2 regions of the Microbacterium sp. CFBP9023 genome follow, and region 1 is predicted to be linked to the other one. Evidence: predicted binding sites of a transcription regulator. Region 1 holds the regulator's gene; the other holds the start of a gene.

Region 1 (9,194 bases):
AGGCGGCGGTGGCACCGATGAGTGCAGAGACGACCGTGGTGCCGATGGCCACGAGGGCAGCGATCATCATGGAGCGCTGAAGACCGACGGCGACCTGGGCGAAGTTGTCGTTGCCCGAACCGTTCGTCCCGAACCAGTGCTCGGCCGAGGGAGCCTGGCGCAGCGCGAGGAAGTCGAGGTCGGTGTGCGAGTACGGCGCGATGAGCGGTCCCACGATCGCGAACACCACCAGAAGCGCGAGGATGACGACGCCGATCAGGGCACCGCGGTTGCGCAGGAACCGACGCGTGTACAGCGTCAGCATCGAGGTGCGCTTGCGGTTCTTCGGCTTCTCCGGCTCGGCGATCTCGGGGGACACCCCGATGGCTTCCAGGGACATCAGCTCACCCGCACTCTCGGATCGAGGACGACCACGGCGACGTCAGCGAGGATCGCGCCGATCGCCGTCATCAGGGCGCCGAACGCCGCGACTGCGACCACGCCGTGAATGTCGTTGTTGTTCAGGGTCTGGATGAAGTACCGACCCATTCCGTTCCAGTTGAAGATCGTCTCGGTCAGCACCGCTCCGGTGAAGACCGCGGGGATCGTGAACGCGACCTGCGTCGTGACGGGGATCAGCGACGTCCGCAGCGCGTGCTTGCGGATGGCCTGCTGCTTGGTGAGTCCCTTGGCACGGGCGGTGCGAACGTAGTCCGCCTTGATGTTGTCGAGCAGCAGCGAGCGCTGCAGGAAGTGGATGGACGCGTAGCCCGTGAGCACCAGGCCGAGTGTGGGGAGCGTCAGATGTTGGAGGACGTCTATGAGGACGGGGAAGAATCCCTCGACCCCCTGACTGGAGGATCCGACGACGTAGAAGACGGTCGTGCCGACCGCGTTGTTGAAGTTGATCGCGAGCAGAACCAGAGCGAATCCCGCAACGACCGTGGGGATGTTCATCGTGATGATGCTCGTGCCCTGACCGATGCGGTCGGCCAGTTTGTACTGACGGGATGCCGTGTAGACACCGAGTGCGATGCCCAGGATGGTCGTGATGATCGTCGCCCCGAGCACGAGCTCGGCGCTGATCCAGACGCGGTATGCGACCTGCTCGTTGACGGACTCGCCTGTGGGGCCGACTCCCCAGTCCCAGCGGAAGAGGATGCTGGAGAACCAGGTCCACCATCGTTCGATCAGGGGGACCGATTCGCTGAGGTTGCGAGGCTTCAGCAGCGCATCGATCTGATCGGGCGAAAGCGGAGGTCGACGTCCGACGTAGTTGTTCTCGGGATCGAGATACAGCCACGCGAGGAAGTAGGTGATGTTCGTCGCGATGACGATCATCAGCACCCATCCCAGCAGGCGGCGCAACAGATACTTGATCAAGGTGATGATTCTTTCTCTTTTACAGACGCGCGCGGGATCCGCCGACGCAACGCTGAGCCGGGAAGACAGTCAATCACCATCAGCCGATCTGCGCGACACGACGCCTGCACTTGGTCTGTGACGGAGTCTTATCGCTCACGGGATCCGGTGTCACGGATGGCTCCCGGGCAACCTCGGCAGAATATCACCGGATCGCACGAAGCGGGCATAAGCCTCACCTCACCGTAGAATCGTCAGGACATGTCACCACGCGCTCTCACTCCGCTTCAGCCTGCCGCGACGCCTTCGGCGCAGATCCGCAACTTCTGCATCATCGCGCACATCGACCACGGCAAGTCGACCCTCGCCGACCGCATGCTCCAGATCACCGGCGTGGTCTCGGATCGCGACATGCGCGCGCAGTACCTCGACCGCATGGACATCGAGCGTGAGCGCGGCATCACCATCAAGAGCCAGGCCGTGCGGATGCCGTGGGAGATCGACGGCGAGACATTCGCGCTCAACATGATCGACACCCCGGGGCACGTCGACTTCACCTACGAGGTGTCCCGGTCTCTCGCCGCCTGCGAGGGCGCGATCCTGCTCGTCGATGCCGCCCAGGGCATCGAGGCCCAGACTCTGGCGAACCTCTACCTCGCGCTCGAGAACGACCTGCACATCATCCCGGTGCTGAACAAGATCGACCTGCCGGCGGCCGACCCCGACAAGTACGCCAAGGAGCTGGCATCGCTCATCGGCGGCAAGCCCGAGGACGTGCTCCGTGTCTCGGGCAAGACCGGTGTCGGCGTCGAGGAGCTGCTCGACCGACTGGTCAAGGAGATCCCCGCACCCGTCGGAGACGCCGATGCTCCGGCCCGCGCCATGATCTTCGACTCCGTCTACGACGCCTACCGCGGGGTCGTCACCTACGTCCGCATGGTGGACGGCAGCCTGTCGCCCCGCGAGCGCATTCAGATGATGTCGACGGGTGCCAACCACGAGGCGCTCGAGGTCGGCGTGTCGAGCCCCGAACCGGTGCCGTCCAAGGGGCTCGGCGTCGGCGAGGTCGGCTACCTCATCACCGGTGTGAAGGACGTCCGTCTGTCGAAGGTCGGTGACACGATCACGACGGCACGCAGGCCCTCGACCCAGGCTCTGCCGGGCTACACCGACCCGAAGCCGATGGTCTTCTCGGGGATCTACCCGATCGACGGCAGCGATTACGCGGAGCTCCGGGAGGCGCTCGACAAGCTCAAGCTCTCCGACGCCTCGCTGCAGTACGAGCCTGAGACCTCCGTCGCCCTCGGTTTCGGCTTCCGCTGCGGGTTCCTGGGACTCCTGCATCTCGAGATCATCACCGAGCGTCTCGAGCGAGAATTCGGCCTCGATCTCATCACCACCGCACCCAGCGTGATCTACGAGGTGCTCACGAGCGACACGGGCGAGACCGTGACGGTGACGAACCCGAGCGAGTACCCCGACGGTCGCATCGGCTCGGTGTCGGAGCCGATGGTGAAGACCGCGATCCTGCTGCCCAAGGACTACGTGGGCACGGTCATGGAGCTCTGCCAGTCGCGTCGCGGAGCACTGCTGGGCATGGAGTACTTCTCCGAGGAGCGCGTGGAGCTCCGCTACATGATGCCGCTCGGTGAGATCGTCTTCGACTTCTTCGACCAGCTCAAGTCCAAGACCCAGGGCTATGCCTCGCTCGACTACGAACCCGCCGGACAGCAGGAGGCGGACCTGGTCAAGGTCGACATCCTGCTGCAGGGTGACAAGGTCGACGCGTTCAGCTCGATCGTGCACCGCGACAAGGCCTACGCCTACGGCACGCTGATGACGGAGCGACTGCGCAAGCTGATCCCTCGCCAGAACTTCGAGGTGCCGATCCAGGCCGCCATCGGCGCCAGGATCATCGCCCGCGAGACGATCAGGGCGCTGCGCAAGGATGTGCTCGCCAAATGCTACGGCGGTGACATCAGCCGCAAGCGCAAGCTCCTCGAGAAGCAGAAAGAGGGCAAGAAGCGCATGAAGATGGTCGGTCGTGTCGAGGTGCCGCAGGAGGCGTTCATCGCAGCGCTCTCCGGCGACGTCGAGGGCAAGGACAAGAAGTAGGACCTTCGGGCCGGGCTGTTCCCGGCGTGGAGGGTGATCGTCCAGGGAACGGGAAGTAGGCTGGAACGCATGCGGCGCGGGACTTTCCGAGACGACACGGTTGACTATGCGGCCGTGGGTGCGACCCACGCGCCCGATCTGATGCAGTACCCGCCGGAGCGCAGCATCCCGGCGGAGAACTCCTGGCGGATCGGCAGCGGTCATGACCGCTTCCAGTCCGCGGGCGAAGCGCTGCTGACCTGGACCGCGCAGCGCGCGGCGGGCCTCAGCATCGAGGATGTGCGTCCCGCGCCCGGTCCCGCCTACGCCGGTGTCAGCTTCGACGCCGAGGGCACTCCGATCGCACCGAGCAAGAACGACGTCGAACAGCGCTTCGACGCGGAAGGCACCCCGTTCGCCGGCCCGGGCATGACGTTGCGTCTGCATGGGCGGGTTGCCGGCATGCGGGCGGATGCCGAGCTGCGCGTGATCTCCGTGACCGAGGAGAAGCGCCGGATCGGATTCGTGTTGGGCACGGTCGGAAGCTCGGTGGTGCGCGGCGAGGAGTCCTTCGACATCGACTGGCGTGAGGACAACGACGAGGTGTGGTTCTCCGTCCGTGCCTTCGACGCGCCGAACTCCCTGCTCTACCGCGTCGTCCCGCCGCTGGTGAAGCGCCGTCGCCGGGAACTGTTCGCACGCTATCTGCGGGCGATCTCGCCGCTGTACGCGACTCCGGTCTGATGGTCGCACCTCTCTGATGGCCGGTCCGCTTCCACTCGGCGATCCGGCACCGGCAGACGGACATCTGCCCTCCGATCTGCCGATCGATTCGTCCGTGCCCTTCTCCGCATATCTGCACGTCCCCTTCTGCCGGGTGCGGTGCGGCTACTGCGACTTCAACACCTACACCTCGGGAGAGCTCCGCGGCGCGAAGCAGGAGGACTACGCCTCGACGCTCATCACCGAGATCGCCCTGGCGAGGCGCGTTCTCGCGGATGCGGGCGCGCTGCGTCCGATGGACACCGTGTTCTTCGGCGGCGGCACGCCGACTCTTCTGCCCGCGGGAGATCTCGCCCGGATGCTCGGTGCGGCGACCGACGCGTTCGGCCTCGTCGATGGCGCCGAGATCACGGTCGAGGCGAACCCCGACACGGTGACGCCCGAGGTCGCGCGGACCCTCGCGGATGCCGGCGTCACGCGACTGTCGATCGGCATGCAGTCGGCAGTGCCGCATGTGCTCGCCGCTCTCGACCGCACCCATCGCCCCGAGAATGTGACGACAGCGGTCGCCGCGGCGAAGGACGCAGGCCTCGCCGTGAGCGTGGACCTCATCTACGGCGCCCCCGGTGAGTCGATCGGTGATTGGGAGGCGTCGCTCGACGCGGCGCTCGCACTCGAGTCGGACCACATCTCGGCGTACGCGCTGATCATCGAGGACGGCACGAAGCTCGCGCGACAGATCCGCCGAGGCGAGGTGCCGGCGCCGGACGACGACCTGCAGGCCGACATGTACGAGCTCGCCGATGCGCGTCTCGCAGCGGCGGGCTTCGACTGGTACGAGATCAGCAACTGGTCTCGCTCGCCCGAGCAGCGTTCACGGCACAATCTCGCCTACTGGCGGGGGAGCGACTGGTGGGGATTCGGTCCCGGCGCGCACAGTCACGTCGCCGGCCTGCGGTGGTGGAACGTCAAGCATCCGGCCGCGTATGCACAGCGGCTCGCCGCAGCGGAGTCTCCCGCCGCCGGCACGGAGCGGCCGGACGAGCAGTCGACGACGCTCGAGCGCATCCTGCTGCTGAGTCGCATCCGCGAGGGCATCGCCGTCAGCGACCTCGCCGCGGACAAGAGGACACGCGTCGCGGGTCTGATCGCGGATGGGCTCGTCGACCCGGCCGCTGCCGTTCGCGGACGCGTGCAGCTCACACTGCGGGGGCGCCTGCTCGCCGATGCCGTCGTGCGTGAGCTCACCGACTGATCGGCGACCGCTGAGTCCGGACATCGTGCCGGATCAGCACGTGGTCGGCGTCGGCGGGTAGAATTGGCACTCGTAGCCAGTGAGTGCCAAGAGGGAGGGAGTTGCGATGGTCAGCGAAAGAGGCCTCCAGGTTCTCCGCGCGATCGTGCAGGACTACGTCGAGACCCATGAACCCGTCGGCAGCCGATCGATCGTCGACCGATACTCCTTCGGCGTGTCCGCGGCGACGATCCGCAACGACATGGCACTGCTCGAAGACGAAGAGCTGATCGCCGCCCCGCACACCTCCTCCGGTCGCGTTCCCACCGACAAGGGCTACCGCGTGTTCGTGGATCATCTCGCCCAGCTGCGGCCACTGTCGGTCGCGCAGCGCACGGCCATCGAGTCCTTCCTCACCGCTCCCTCCGACCTCGACGACCTGATGGTGCGCACGGTCCGAGTGCTGACGCAGCTCACGGGGCAGGTCGCGCTGGCGCAGTACCCGTCATTCGCGCGCGCGCATCTCACGCATCTCGAACTCGTGGCGCTGGCGCCGAATCGTCTGCTCATCGTGCTCGTCACCGACGCGGGCGGCGTCTCGCAGCGCATCGCCCCGCTGCCCGTCGACGTCGACGACGCCGACATGGCGCTGCTGCGTGCTCGTCTCTCCGCCCTGATCACGGGCCGGGCGGTGAGCGACGCCGCTGAGCGGCTGCAGGCGCTTCTCGCGGACGACGCACACAGTCATGACGTCGTACTGCGCGCTCTCGCGACGATCGTCATCGACGAGCTCGGCGCCTTCCGTCAGGAGCGCCTGGTGATGGCCGGAGCAGCGACTCTGGCTCGACGCGAGCAGGACTTCCGCGGCAGCATCCACCCTCTGCTCGAGGCGATCGAGGAGCAGGTGACGCTGCTGCGGCTGATGAGCGAGATGGAGGCGGACTCCCACGGTCTCGCCGCCAGCATCGGCACCGAGAACGCGTCCTTCGGCCTCGGCGAGGCATCGATCGTGGCCAGCAACTACGCCGCCCCCAGCGGCACGGCGCGAGTCGGCGTGATGGGGCCGACGCGCATGGACTATCCGAGCAATCTCGCGGCGGCGCGGGCCGTGGCCCGCTATCTGTCTCGGATGCTCGACGAAGACGAGGCGGCCCGCTGACGCGGCCGCCCAGAGAACAGCACACGCAGAAGGGCCATTGTGGCAGACCACTACGAGGTACTCGGCGTCTCTCGTGACGCCTCCACCGACGAGATCAAGAAGGCGTACCGACGCCTCGCTCGTCAGCTCCACCCCGATGTGAATCCGGGTGAGGACGCGGCCGAGCAGTTCAAGCTCGTCACGCATGCATATGACGTCCTGAGCGACGACGATTCGCGTCGCCGCTACGACATGGGCGGCGGAGACGGCGCCGCCGGCAACTTCCAGGGCTTCGGCGGCTTCGGGGACATCTTCGAGACCTTCTTCGGCGCGGGCCAAGGCGGTGGCAGGGGCGCGCGTCCGCGGTCACGCCGCGAACGTGGACAGGACGCCCTCGTCCGGGTGACCCTCGATCTCGGCGACGTCGTCTTCGGTGCGCACCGCGACATCGAGGTCGACACGGCCGTGCTGTGCGAGACGTGCAACGGCTCGTGCTGCCAGGAGGGCACGTCGCCCGTCACCTGCGACATCTGCGGCGGGTCCGGCCACGTTCAGCGTCAGGTGCGGAGCCTGCTCGGCAACGTCGTGACCTCCCAGCCCTGCGGCACCTGCGAGGGCTACGGCACGACGATCCCGTATCCGTGCGGCACCTGCGGCGGCCAGGGGCGGGTGCGCTCGCGTCGCACCGTCTCGCTCGACATCCCCGCCGGCGTCGAGACCGGGCTGCGCCTGCAGCTGCCGGGCTCTGGCGAGGTCGGCAAGGCGGGTGGCCCGAACGGCGATCTGTACGTCGAGGTCACCGTGAACCCGCACCCGTCTTTCAGCCGCGACGGCGACGACCTGCTGGCGACGCTGGAGGTGTCGATGCCGGATGCGATCCTCGGCACCGAGACCACGATCCAGGGTCTCGACGGCGAGGTCGATCTCGAGATCCGCTCGGGCGTCCAGTCCGGCGACGTGCTGACGATCAAGGGCCGCGGCATCACGCCGCTGCGGGGCAACCAGCGCGGCGACCTCCGCGTCGGCGTGCAGGTGGTCACCCCGACCCGGCTCGACTCCGCGCAGCGCGCGCTCATCGAGGACTTCGCGAAGAAGACCAAGGCACCGGGCCCGCAGCTGGCGCAGTTCCAGCAGGGGCTGTTCTCGAAGCTCCGCGACCGCTTCCGTTCGCACTGATCCGGGCGGCGCTCATGGCACTCCACTTCCTCGTCGAGAACTCCTCGGATGCAGCGGTCGGCGACCTCGTGTCGCTCACCGGCGCCGAGGCGAAGCACGCCGCCGTCGTCCGACGGCTCCGCGTCGGCGAGGCGGTGACGGTCGGCGACGGCTCGGGGGTGTGGCTGACCGGCGTCGCCGAAGAGGTGTCTCCGTCCCGCGTCGACGTGCGCGTGGCCGAGCGATCGGTCGACCCCGCGCCCAGCCCTCGCATCGTGCTCGTGCAGGCTCTCGCGAAGGGCGATCGCGACGAGCTCGCCGTGCAGGCGGCATGCGAGCTCGGCGTCGATGAGATCGTGCCGTGGCAGGCGAGCCGAAGCGTGTCCCGATGGGATGGTCCCAAGGCCCTCAAGGGGCGCGAGCGGTGGGCGACGATCGTCCGCGAGGCGGCGAAGCAGGCTCACCGGGCGTGGGTCCCGGAGGTGGCGCCTCCGGCGTCGACCGCCGACCTCGCGAGACGCGCCGCATCTCAGCGGGTGCTGCTTCTGGACCCGACCGCCCCCGTGCGGTTGTCCGAGCTCGAGCCGGACGGCAGGGACATCGTCCTCGTCGTCGGGCCCGAGGGCGGTATCTCCGACGACGAGCTCTCGAAGCTGTCGGACGCCGGCGCCGAGCGTGTGCTGCTCGGAGACACCGTGCTGCGCACGTCCACGGCGGGCCCGGCTGCGATCGCCGTGCTGTCGGTCGCACTCAGCCGCTGGTGATCAGGCTACGGACCCGGCAGTGCTGCGGTCAGTAGACTGGGAGCATGTCCGAGCCCTCGATCTTCACGCGCATCCTCAACGGCGACATCCCGGGTGAGATCCTGCTCGACACCGGCCGCGTGTTCGCGATCCGGGACATCAACCCGCAGGCACCGCTGCACGCGCTCGTGATCCCCAAGACCGAGGACTACCGCGACGTCACGGAGCTCGCCGAGGGCGACCCCGGTCTGCTCGCGGAGATCGTCGCGGCTGCGAAGCAGCTCGCCTCCGAGCATGCGAACGGCGAATACCGCCTCATCTTCAACAACGGCGCCAGCGCCGCCCAGTCCGTCTTCCACGTGCACGCCCATGTGCTCGGCAACATCGAGGAGAGCAAGCTCGTTGGCTTCTGACGAAAACGACCTGACCGCATCCGACACCGCCGTCGAGAAGATCTACGCCGACGGCGTCGCCATGGTGCAGCTCCTCGGTCCGCAGGATCGACTGCTCCGGATGCTCGAGAAGGAGCACCGCGACGTTCAGGTGCTCGTGCGCGGCAACGAGATCACGCTCACCGGCGCGCCGGAGGCAGTCGCGAAGGCGAAGACCCTGGTCGACGAGCTGATGACCATGACCAAGGCAGGCCACGACCTCGCCCCGAGCGACGTGACGAGCTCGGCCCGCCTGCTGCGCAACGACGGCGGCCCTCGCCCGAGCGAGGTGCTCGGAGAGGCGATCCTGTCGACCAGGGGCAAGGTCATCCGTC
Region 2 (9,194 bases), on a different contig from region 1:
GATGCGGGCGCGTTCGCCTGCTGCGGCCAGCTGGGCCTGCTGATCGCGTTCCACGAGCAGCTGGCGGGAGCGGTCGATCACCGCAGCCAGGTAGCGTTTGCGTCCTCCGACATTCACACCGATCAAAGTGCCGATGAGTCCGAGGACCAGCGACATCACGACGGCGTTCGCGGCAATCTGCAGAGTGATGACGCCGGTGAGGGTGAGCGCACCGGCGAGCGCCGCGAGCGATGCGATCGCGATGCCGAAGCCGGTCCACGCCGCCCGCGAAGAGCGGTACACGGCGAGCGAGTAGCAGCTGACCAGCAGGACAGGAGCGCCGATCGGCTGAAGCGCGAAGAGGAACAGGGCTTCGAGTGCGAAAGATGCCACGAACGGCACCAGCGGGTGCCTGCGCCGCCAGAGCAGAGTCGCGCACGTGCCGACCACGGCGGCGGGGACCAGGATCGCCACGCCGATGGCGAGGGGCATCGGAAGATCGCGGGTGATCGCACCAGCGGGAACGAGCGAGAGGAGCAGGCACAGGATCGTGATGACGACGTCGGCGACCACCGGATGCCGCGCCCAGAAACGGCGCAGGACGCCGGGGGGACGCGGCAGCCGCAGCCCCTCGTCCTCGCGGACTGAGGTGCTGCGGCTGATCGGGGTGGTCACCGGCCGACTCTACGCGGATCGGTCATCGGTCGGCTCTCGGTCACGCGTCGCGGGTGCGGAGCACGCCCCACGCGGCGAGCATGCCCGCAGCCACCCAGCCGGCCAGCGTGAGATACGCGACCGGGCCCTCGAGGGCGGCTCCCTCGGGAAGGATCGCACTCTGAGCGGCGGCGACCGGCAGGTAGTTCGCGGTCTCGAGGAGCCACGTCCACGCGTCGCCGGCGATCGTGAAGAAGCTCGCGACGATCGGCAGGACGAACAGCAGGCCGACGGTCGCGGCGATGGCTCCGGCGCCCGAGCGCAGGATGAAGCCGAATGCGACGCCGATGAGAGCGAAGACGGACATGGCAAGCGACGACACGACGATCGGAAGGAGCGATGCCGCCGGATCGGACCAGTCGATGCTCTGATCGCGCGACGCGACGACCGCGGAGACGGCGACAGCTGCGGCTGAGAAGATCACCAGAGACGACACGAACAGGAAGACCGCGATCACGACGGCCTTGGCGGCGAGCACGGAGCCGCGCTTCGGGTTGGCTGCCAGCGTCGAGCGGATCATTCCGGTCGAGTACTCACCCGTCACGGAGATCGCACCGAGGATGCCCGCGAGCAGCATCGTGAACTGGATCGGCATGACCACGGCCTGAATGGGGTCGAAGCCCGGCAGGTCGATCGCCTGAGCGATGAGCACCGCGATGCCGACGGTGAGCACTGCGGCGATGCCGATGGACCACCAGGTGGAGCGAAGCGTGGAGAGCTTGATCCACTCGCCGCGGATCGCGCGGACGAACGTGAGGCGGTGTCCGGTGTCGACGTGCTGGCGCGTGCGGGCAGGAGCCTGGACGGTCATGAGATCTCCTTCGTGCGGTACTCGACCGAGTCGCCGGTGAGCGCCAGATAGGCGTCTTCGAGCGACCCGGTGGTCGGGGTGAGCTCGTGCAGGGGGATGCCGTGTCGAGCGGCGAGGTCGCCGATGCGGGAGGCCGGCAGGCCGACGATGTCGAGAAGATCGGGAGCCGAGCTCACGATCTCGACCGACGGGCCGCCGACCGCTGTGGCCAGATCCGCAGCGCGGGGCGTGCGGACGCGCACGGTGTTCGTCGTCCAGGCGCGGACGAGCTCTTCGAGCGGAGCGTCGGCGAGCACTCTGCCTCGGCCCATCACGATCACGTGATCGGCGGTCTGCGCCATCTCGCTCATCAGGTGGCTGGACAGCAGGACCGTGCGTCCCTCGGACGCCGCGTGGCGCACGAACTGGCGCACCCATCGCACCCCCTCGGGGTCGAGGCCGTTGACAGGCTCATCGAGGATCAGCGTGTGCGGATCCCCGAGCAGGGCCGAGGCGATTCCGAGCCGCTGCCCCATGCCGAGCGAGAACTTCCCGGCGCGCTTGCGGGCGACGGGTGCGATGCCCGCCAGGTCGATGACCTCGTCGACGCGCGACGCGGGGATGCCGTGGGTCGCCGCCATCGCACGCAGATGATTGCGAGCGGTGCGGCCGGTGTGCACCGCCTTCGCGTCGAGAAGCACCCCCACCTCGGTGAGCGGGGCGCGAAGCTTCCGGTACTCCCGGCCGGCGACGGTCGCGATGCCGGACGTCGGCCGGTCGAGGCCGACGATCATGCGCATCGTGGTGGATTTTCCTGCGCCGTTCGGACCGAGGAACCCGGTGACCGTGCCCGGCTTGACCGTGAACGACACGTCCTGGACGGCTGTCTTGTCTCCGAATCTCTTCGTGAGGCCTTCTGCTGTGATCATGTCTACGACGCTATCGACGGCGCCGCAGCCCGCGCGTCCTCCCTGGGTACCGTTCCCCGGAGGCAGCGGGTCATCCTCACGGTGGATGGCCGGTGCGGAATCGTCAGGACGAGGGGCGCCCGAACAGGTCGGGATCCACGGGCCGCTGGGCGCGTGGGAGCTTCTCGACCACCAGACGGTACGACTCCGTGACCAGCTCGGACACGAGTTCCTCGTCGAGTGACGGCCCCGGCATCAGGGTGATCCAGTGCTTCTTGTTCATGTGGTACCCCGGGACGATGTCGGCGAAGGTCTCGCGCAATGCGACCGAGTCGTCGGGATGTGACTTGAGCGTGACCCTCCCGGTCTGGTCGAGAGGGATCAGCAGGAACACGCGTCCGCGCACCTTGTACACGTCCCACTCGGGACCGAACGGGTTCTCCCGCGCCGCGCCCGGCAGCTCCTCTGCACGCTCCGCCGCGGTGGCGACGAGATCCGTCGAATCCATGAGCTCAGAACAGCCGATCCGCGCCCTTGTCGCTCGCGCGCGGCGCGGCGTGCACGCGCTCGTCGAGCGTCGCAGCGGCGAGCAGCGCCTCGTCGATGATGTCCTTCGTGGGCTCGGCGGTGAGCCACTCCTCACTCAGGGACGCGGGGATCAGCAGCGGCATCCGGTCGTGCACGTCCGCGAGGTGCGGAGGAGCCGGGCGCATCACGATCGAGTAGCAGGTGAAGGACTCGCCGTCGGCGGTGCGACCTCTCTGGGTGACCGCGGCCATCCCGAAGAGGGCCCCCTCGTCGACGAGGAACTCGTGCCACACGCGCTCGGGCTTCTTCATCTCGTACCAGCTGGTCGCAGGGACGAGCGCGCGACTCTTCAATCCGCCGGGGCGCTCCTGCAGCCGCTCGGAGCGGGTGTTGATCGACGGGAACTTCGACGGCTCCCCGTTGATGAGGAATCCCCACCACGCCGGCTCGAGCGTCGGAGCGGTGTCGGGCTGGACCACGATCGGATTGAGATTGCGGAGGTTCTTGCCGGTGGGGCGAACGGTCTCGCGGGCATTCTGCTCAGCCCACTCCCGGAGCCCGTCGAGCACGGCCTCGTCGGCCGCTGCGAGGAGTTCGGTGTCGGTGAACCGGGGGTCAAGTCCGTAGCTCGCGCACATGCCGTCAGGGTACGCCCGGCCACGGACATCGTGCACGCTGCGGGAGGAGGATCCTCGCTCGGCTAGGGTCGACAGGTGACCCAGGTTCGTCGTCTCTCCCCGCCCCTCGCGCTCGGCGGAGCAGTCGCGATCGGCGTCATGACGGGTGTTCAGGCGCGGATCAACGGGGTGCTGGGCGTCGAGATCGACAACGGCATCGCGGCCGGTCTCATCTCGTTCTCCGTGGGACTCGCAGCCCTGGCGATCGTGATCGTCTGCCTTCCCTCGGCTCGTCGAGGCGTCGGACGACTGCGCGGCGGCATCCGCGATCGGACCATCCCGTTCTGGATGCTGCTCGGCGGCGCCTGCGGCGCACTCACCGTATCGACCCAGGGGATCACCGCCGGCGTGCTCGGCGTCTCGCTGTTCACGGTCGGCGTGGTGGCGGGACAGACGCTGCACGGCCTCGTCCTCGACAGGATCGGGTTCGGCCCGGCGGGAGTCGTCGCGATCACGCCGGGACGCGTGCTGGGCGGCGCGTTCGCGCTCGCCGCAGTGGGCATCTCCCTGAGCGGGGACGTGCTGGCCACCGCCCCGCTCTGGATGCTGCTGCTGCCGTTCGCCGCGGGTGTCGGCATCGCCTGGCAGGCGGCGACCAACGGCAGGCTGGCTCAGCGCGTGAGGTCGCCCCTCGCGGCCACCTTCATGAGCTTCATCGCCGGCACCGTCGCGCTGCTGGCCGCCGCGGGCATCAGCATCGCCGTGCGAGGAGTGCCCGATGCGCTGCCGACCGAGCCGTGGCTGTACCTGGGAGGATTCCTCGGCGCGGCGTACATCCTGCTCGGCGCCTTCATCGTCGCGCATACCGGCGTGCTGCTGATGGGCCTCGGCTCGGTGCTCGGTCAGCTCGCCACGTCGGTGATCATCGACCTCATCTGGCCCGCGGCCGCGGGGCCGGCGCTCTGGCAGATCGTCGGCATGGTGATCGTCGCCGTGGCATCCGTGGTCGTCGCACTCCCGCGGCGTCGACGCAGCTGAGCGCCCTACTTCTTCTTCGGCTGCGGCATCCGCGTCACGAGTGCCCGGGCGTCGACCGGCTTGCGGCGGCCCGGCTTCTTGCCCTGCGGCTTGCCGCCGACATACAGCCAGCCGAGCAGCTCTTCGTTCTTGCCGATGCCGTGAGCCTTCGCGATGGCCTTCGAGCGCGTGTACCGTCCGGTGCGCCACAGCACGCCCCAGCCGGCCTCGTCGAGCAGCAGGCTGAGCATGTGGGCGACGCCTGACGCGACCGCCTCCTGCTCCCACCGGGGAACCTTGTCGCTCTTGCGATAGCTGGCGACCACGGCGATCAGCAGCGGAGCGCGAAGAGGCTTGGTCGACGGGGACTTGTCACCCTCCGCCTTCGCGATCGCCGCGCCGAGCACCTCGCGGTCGGACCCGCGGAGCTCGATGAGACGCCACGGGCGCAGCGACGAATGATCGGCCACACGACCCGCTGCGGCGACGAGCGTCAGCAGCTCATCGCGCGACGGCGCGTCGTCGGTGACCTTCGACCAGGACTGCCGTGCGCGGACCGCCTCGAGGGCGTTCACGACTCTTCGGGTGTGAAGTTCAGGGCGATGGAGTTCATGCAGTAGCGGTCGCCGGTGGGCGTGCCGAATCCGTCGGGGAAGACGTGACCGAGGTGAGAGCCGCAGCTCGCGCAGCGCACCTCGGTGCGCACCATGCCGAGCGTCGTGTCCTCGATGAGCTGCACCGCGTCGGGGCGGATCGACTCGTAGAAGCTCGGCCAGCCGCATCCGGAGTCGAACTTCGTGCCGCTCTTGAACAGCTCGGCACCGCAGGCGCCGCAGGTGTAGAGGCCCGCTCGGCCCTCGTCGAGAAGCTCGCCCGTCCAGGCGCGCTCGGTGGCGGCTTCGCGCAGCACGGCGTACTGCTCCTCGCCGAGCTCCTCGCGCCACTCTTCTTCGGTCTTGTCCACGCTGTACGACATCGGTCCTCCTGGGGGTCTGATCCATTCTCTCGCGTTCCGAGGCGCTCGGCGCCACGAGACAATGGATCCATGACGGATGCCGTGCAGCAGCGCTACGCGCGTTTCGCCGAGCAGGAGGCGCCGGGGCGCAGCGACCTGTATGTCGAGTGGGCCGACGGTGTCGCCGCCGACTCCGAGGTCCAGGGCGTGCTCGCGCGGATTCCGGAGAACAGACGGCAGCCCCCGCTCGTGTTCGCGGTGACAAGGATGCTGGGCGCCGGCCTCGTCGGCTACGGCGCCTGGCGGTCGTTCGTGATCGCGCGCGCCGATGAGATCGTGGCCGAGTGCACCGACCGGCGTCTGCAGACGAACGAACCTCTGCGTCTCGCGCCGCTTCTGCCCGCGCTGTCGGAGATCGACGGCCCGATCGCGCTGCTCGAGGTCGGAGCCTCCGCAGGACTGTGCCTCTATCCGGACAGGTACTCGTATCGCTTCGTGGGCGCGGACGGGCGGCTGCGCGCGTCGCTCGACCCCGCGGACGGCCCCTCCACCGTGATCCTCGAAAGCCGTGTCGACGGAGCCCTTCCGCCGATGCGGATGCCCGATGTGGTGTGGCGAGCCGGCATCGACCTCGCGCCGCTCGACGCGCGAGACGAGCGTGACCGGCGCTGGCTGCTGGGTCTGGTGTGGCCGGGGGAGGAGGGGCGCGAGCAACGGGTGTCGGCGGCGCTCGACATCGCGGCATCCGCCCCTCCCCACCTCGTCGCAGGCGACGCACTCGAGCAGATCGACGAGCTTGCCGCCGAGGCGCCCCGCGACGCCGCCCTCGTCGTCACGACTCCCGGCGTGCTGGTGCACATTCCCCGTGAGGCCCGTGAAGCCCTCGTCGACCGCATCCGGGGGCTCGGCGCGCGCTGGCTGACCATCGACCCTCCCGCGCTCCTCGACGCCTGGGATCCGCCCGTCGTCGCCGCGGAGTGGCCCGGTTTCGTCGTGGCGCTCGACGGGCAGGTGCGCGCAGCCGCCGACCCACTCGGGCGATGGTGGGAGTGGCGTGCCGGAATCGGCGGGGCGGCGACCTAATCTGATCTCATGCTGGGAGAGCTGAGCGAGCGCGATCGTGCGATCCTCGCGCTGGAGACCGCGTGGCCGCGGCACGGCGGCGCGAAGGAGGAGACCATCCGCGCCCAGCTGGGTATGAGCGCCGCGCGCTACTACCAGCTCCTCGGGCGTCTGATCGAGTCGGAGGCCGCCCTCGAGTACGACCCGATGCTGGTGCGTCGGCTGCGGCGCATCCGCGACTCGAGATCATTCCAGAGAGCCGCTCGCACTCCCGGTTTCGTCGGCTGACTCGCGCATCCGCCACGCGCCGACGGCGCTCGATGCGGATACAGAGGTCGGTGCCGTTAGCATCGAGGGGTGTCAAAGCCCAGCCGAGATCGATTCGACGACGTCCCCCGATCATCCGGACGCGTCGGAGCGCATCGCGCCGAAGCCCCGGGGATGAACGGCTGGGTCGTGCTCCTCTGGTCTTTCGTGGCCGCTCTGGTTCTCATCATCGGCGGCATCTTCGGCTCGCTGGTGGTGATGGGGCGCATCAGCCTCTTCCCGGAGGCCGTCCCCACGGCCAGTCCTGCACCCGTCGAGACCGGAGTCGTCGACGTCACCTACTCGGTGATGATCCTCAACGCATCGCCGGACGAGGGGCTCGACGAGCAGATGCGCGACGTCCTGATCAACAACGGCTGGGCGGCGGACGTCGTGTTCGCGACCGACAGTGCGAGCCAGGACTTCTCGACGACGACGGTCTACTACGTCGCCGACGAGGACGAGCTCGCGGCCATCGGCCTCGCGAACCTCATCGGCGGAGCGCAGGTGGAGCAGAGCGATTTCTACACCGATCTGAACGACACCGGCGCGAAGCAGCTCACGGTGGTCATCGGACTCGATCGCGCGACCACCGCTCCCGAGACTCCCGCAGACACCCCTGCCCCGTAGAGCGCCGCGCGGTCCCTCCCCGCAGCTTGCACTCGATGGGGTCGAGTGCCAGAATGGCGTTAGCACTCTCTCACTCTGAGTGCTAAACCCAACGTCTACGTCCAGGAGGGACGACAAAACTCATGGCAAAGATCATCGCTTTCGATGAGGAGGCCCGCCGCGGCCTCGAGCGCGGCCTCAACATTCTCGCCGACGCCGTCAAGGTGACGCTCGGCCCGCGCGGTCGCAACGTCGTGCTGGAGAAGAAGTGGGGCGCCCCCACGATCACGAACGACGGCGTCTCCATCGCCAAGGAGATCGAGCTCGACGACCCGTACGAGAAGATCGGTGCGGAGCTCGTCAAGGAGGTCGCCAAGAAGACCGACGACGTCGCCGGTGACGGAACCACCACCGCCACGGTGCTCGCCCAGGCTCTGGTCCGCGAGGGTCTGCGCAACGTCGCAGCCGGCGCAGACCCGATCTCGCTGAAGCGCGGCATCGAGAAGGCCGTCGCGGCCATCACCGAGGAGCTCCTCGCCAGCGCGAAGGAGATCGACTCCAAGGAGCAGATCGCTGCGACCGCTTCGATCTCGGCTGCTGACCCTGCCATCGGCGAGCTCATCGCCGAGGCGATCGACAAGGTCGGCAAGGAGGGCGTCGTCACCGTCGAGGAGTCGCAGACCTTCGGCACCGAGCTCGAGCTCACCGAGGGCATGCGCTTCGACAAGGGCTACCTGAACCCGTACTTCGTGACGGACCCGGAGCGCCAGGAGGCTGTCTTCGAAGACGCCTACATCCTCATCGCGAACCAGAAGATCTCGAACATCAAGGACCTTCTGCCCATCGTCGACAAGGTGATCCAGGACGGCAAGGAGCTCGTCATCATCGCCGAGGACGTCGAGGGTGAGGCTCTCGCGACTCTCGTGCTCAACAAGCTCAAGGGCATCTTCAAGTCGGTCGCCGTCAAGGCACCCGGCTTCGGCGACCGCCGCAAGGCGCAGCTGCAGGACATCGCGATCCTCACCGGTGGTCAGGTCATCACCGAAGAGGTCGGCCTGAAGCTCGAGAACGCCACGCTCGACCTGCTGGGTCGCGCTCGCAAGGTCATCGTCACCAAGGACGAGACCACGATCGTCGAGGGTGCCGGAGAGGCAGACCAGATCGAGGGTCGCGTCACGCAGATCCGTCGCGAGATCGAGAACACCGACAGCGACTACGACCGCGAGAAGCTGCAGGAGCGCCTCGCCAAGCTTGCAGGTGGCGTCGCCGTCATCAAGGCGGGCGCGGCAACCGAGGTCGAGCTCAAGGAGCGCAAGCACCGCATCGAGGACGCCGTCCGCAACGCGAAGGCAGCCGTCGAGGAGGGCATCGTCCCCGGTGGTGGCGTCGCGCTGATCCAGTCCGGCACCAAGGCTCTCGACGCTCTCTCGCTCTCGGGCGACGAGGCGACCGGTGCGAACATCGTTCGCGTCGCGATCGAGGCTCCGCTGAAGCAGATCGCCCTCAACGCCGGCCTCGAGCCGGGTGTGGTCGCGAACAAGGTCTCCGAGCTTCCCTCGGGTCAGGGCCTCAACGCGGCTACCGGTGAGTACGTCGACATGTTCGCAGCGGGCATCATCGACCCGGCGAAGGTGACCCGCTCGGCGCTGCAGAACGCAGCATCGATCGCGGCTCTCTTCCTCACCACCGAGGTCGTCGTGGCTGACAAG

The links. Region 1 encodes HrcA, which represses chaperone genes, less so after heat shock. Its sites were predicted from a motif close to TTNGCACTCGNNNNNNNCGAGTGCNAA; they were not measured.
Region 2: a site for HrcA is predicted at 7,566-7,592, ahead of groL (chaperonin GroEL). Genes of this name have one in related genera too.

What each region holds. Positions count from the first base shown of each region.
Region 1 covers NZ_JAXCWI010000001.1:859,845-869,038, reverse strand. The annotation lists gene SOM10_RS04305 (ABC transporter permease) at 1-379, opposite strand, end outside; gene SOM10_RS04300 (ABC transporter permease) at 379-1,362, opposite strand; gene lepA (translation elongation factor 4) at 1,603-3,456, shown strand; gene SOM10_RS04290 (DUF1990 family protein) at 3,526-4,179, shown strand; gene hemW (radical SAM family heme chaperone HemW) at 4,196-5,413, shown strand; gene hrcA (heat-inducible transcriptional repressor HrcA) at 5,520-6,551, shown strand; gene dnaJ (molecular chaperone DnaJ) at 6,591-7,706, shown strand; gene SOM10_RS04270 (16S rRNA (uracil(1498)-N(3))-methyltransferase) at 7,721-8,449, shown strand; gene SOM10_RS04265 (HIT domain-containing protein) at 8,494-8,841, shown strand; gene SOM10_RS04260 (PhoH family protein) at 8,903-9,194, shown strand, end outside.
Region 2 covers NZ_JAXCWI010000002.1:244,044-253,237, reverse strand. The annotation lists gene SOM10_RS11515 (sensor histidine kinase) at 1-654, opposite strand, end outside; gene SOM10_RS11510 (ABC transporter permease) at 695-1,504, opposite strand; gene SOM10_RS11505 (ABC transporter ATP-binding protein) at 1,501-2,412, opposite strand; gene SOM10_RS11500 (MmcQ/YjbR family DNA-binding protein) at 2,516-2,899, opposite strand; gene SOM10_RS11495 (SOS response-associated peptidase family protein) at 2,904-3,557, opposite strand; gene SOM10_RS11490 (DMT family transporter) at 3,633-4,574, shown strand; gene SOM10_RS11485 (nitroreductase family protein) at 4,580-5,128, opposite strand; gene msrB (peptide-methionine (R)-S-oxide reductase MsrB) at 5,125-5,529, opposite strand; gene SOM10_RS11475 (DUF2332 domain-containing protein) at 5,599-6,591, shown strand; gene SOM10_RS11470 (DUF3263 domain-containing protein) at 6,601-6,858, shown strand; gene SOM10_RS11465 (LytR C-terminal domain-containing protein) at 6,928-7,506, shown strand; gene groL (chaperonin GroEL) at 7,629-9,194, shown strand, end outside.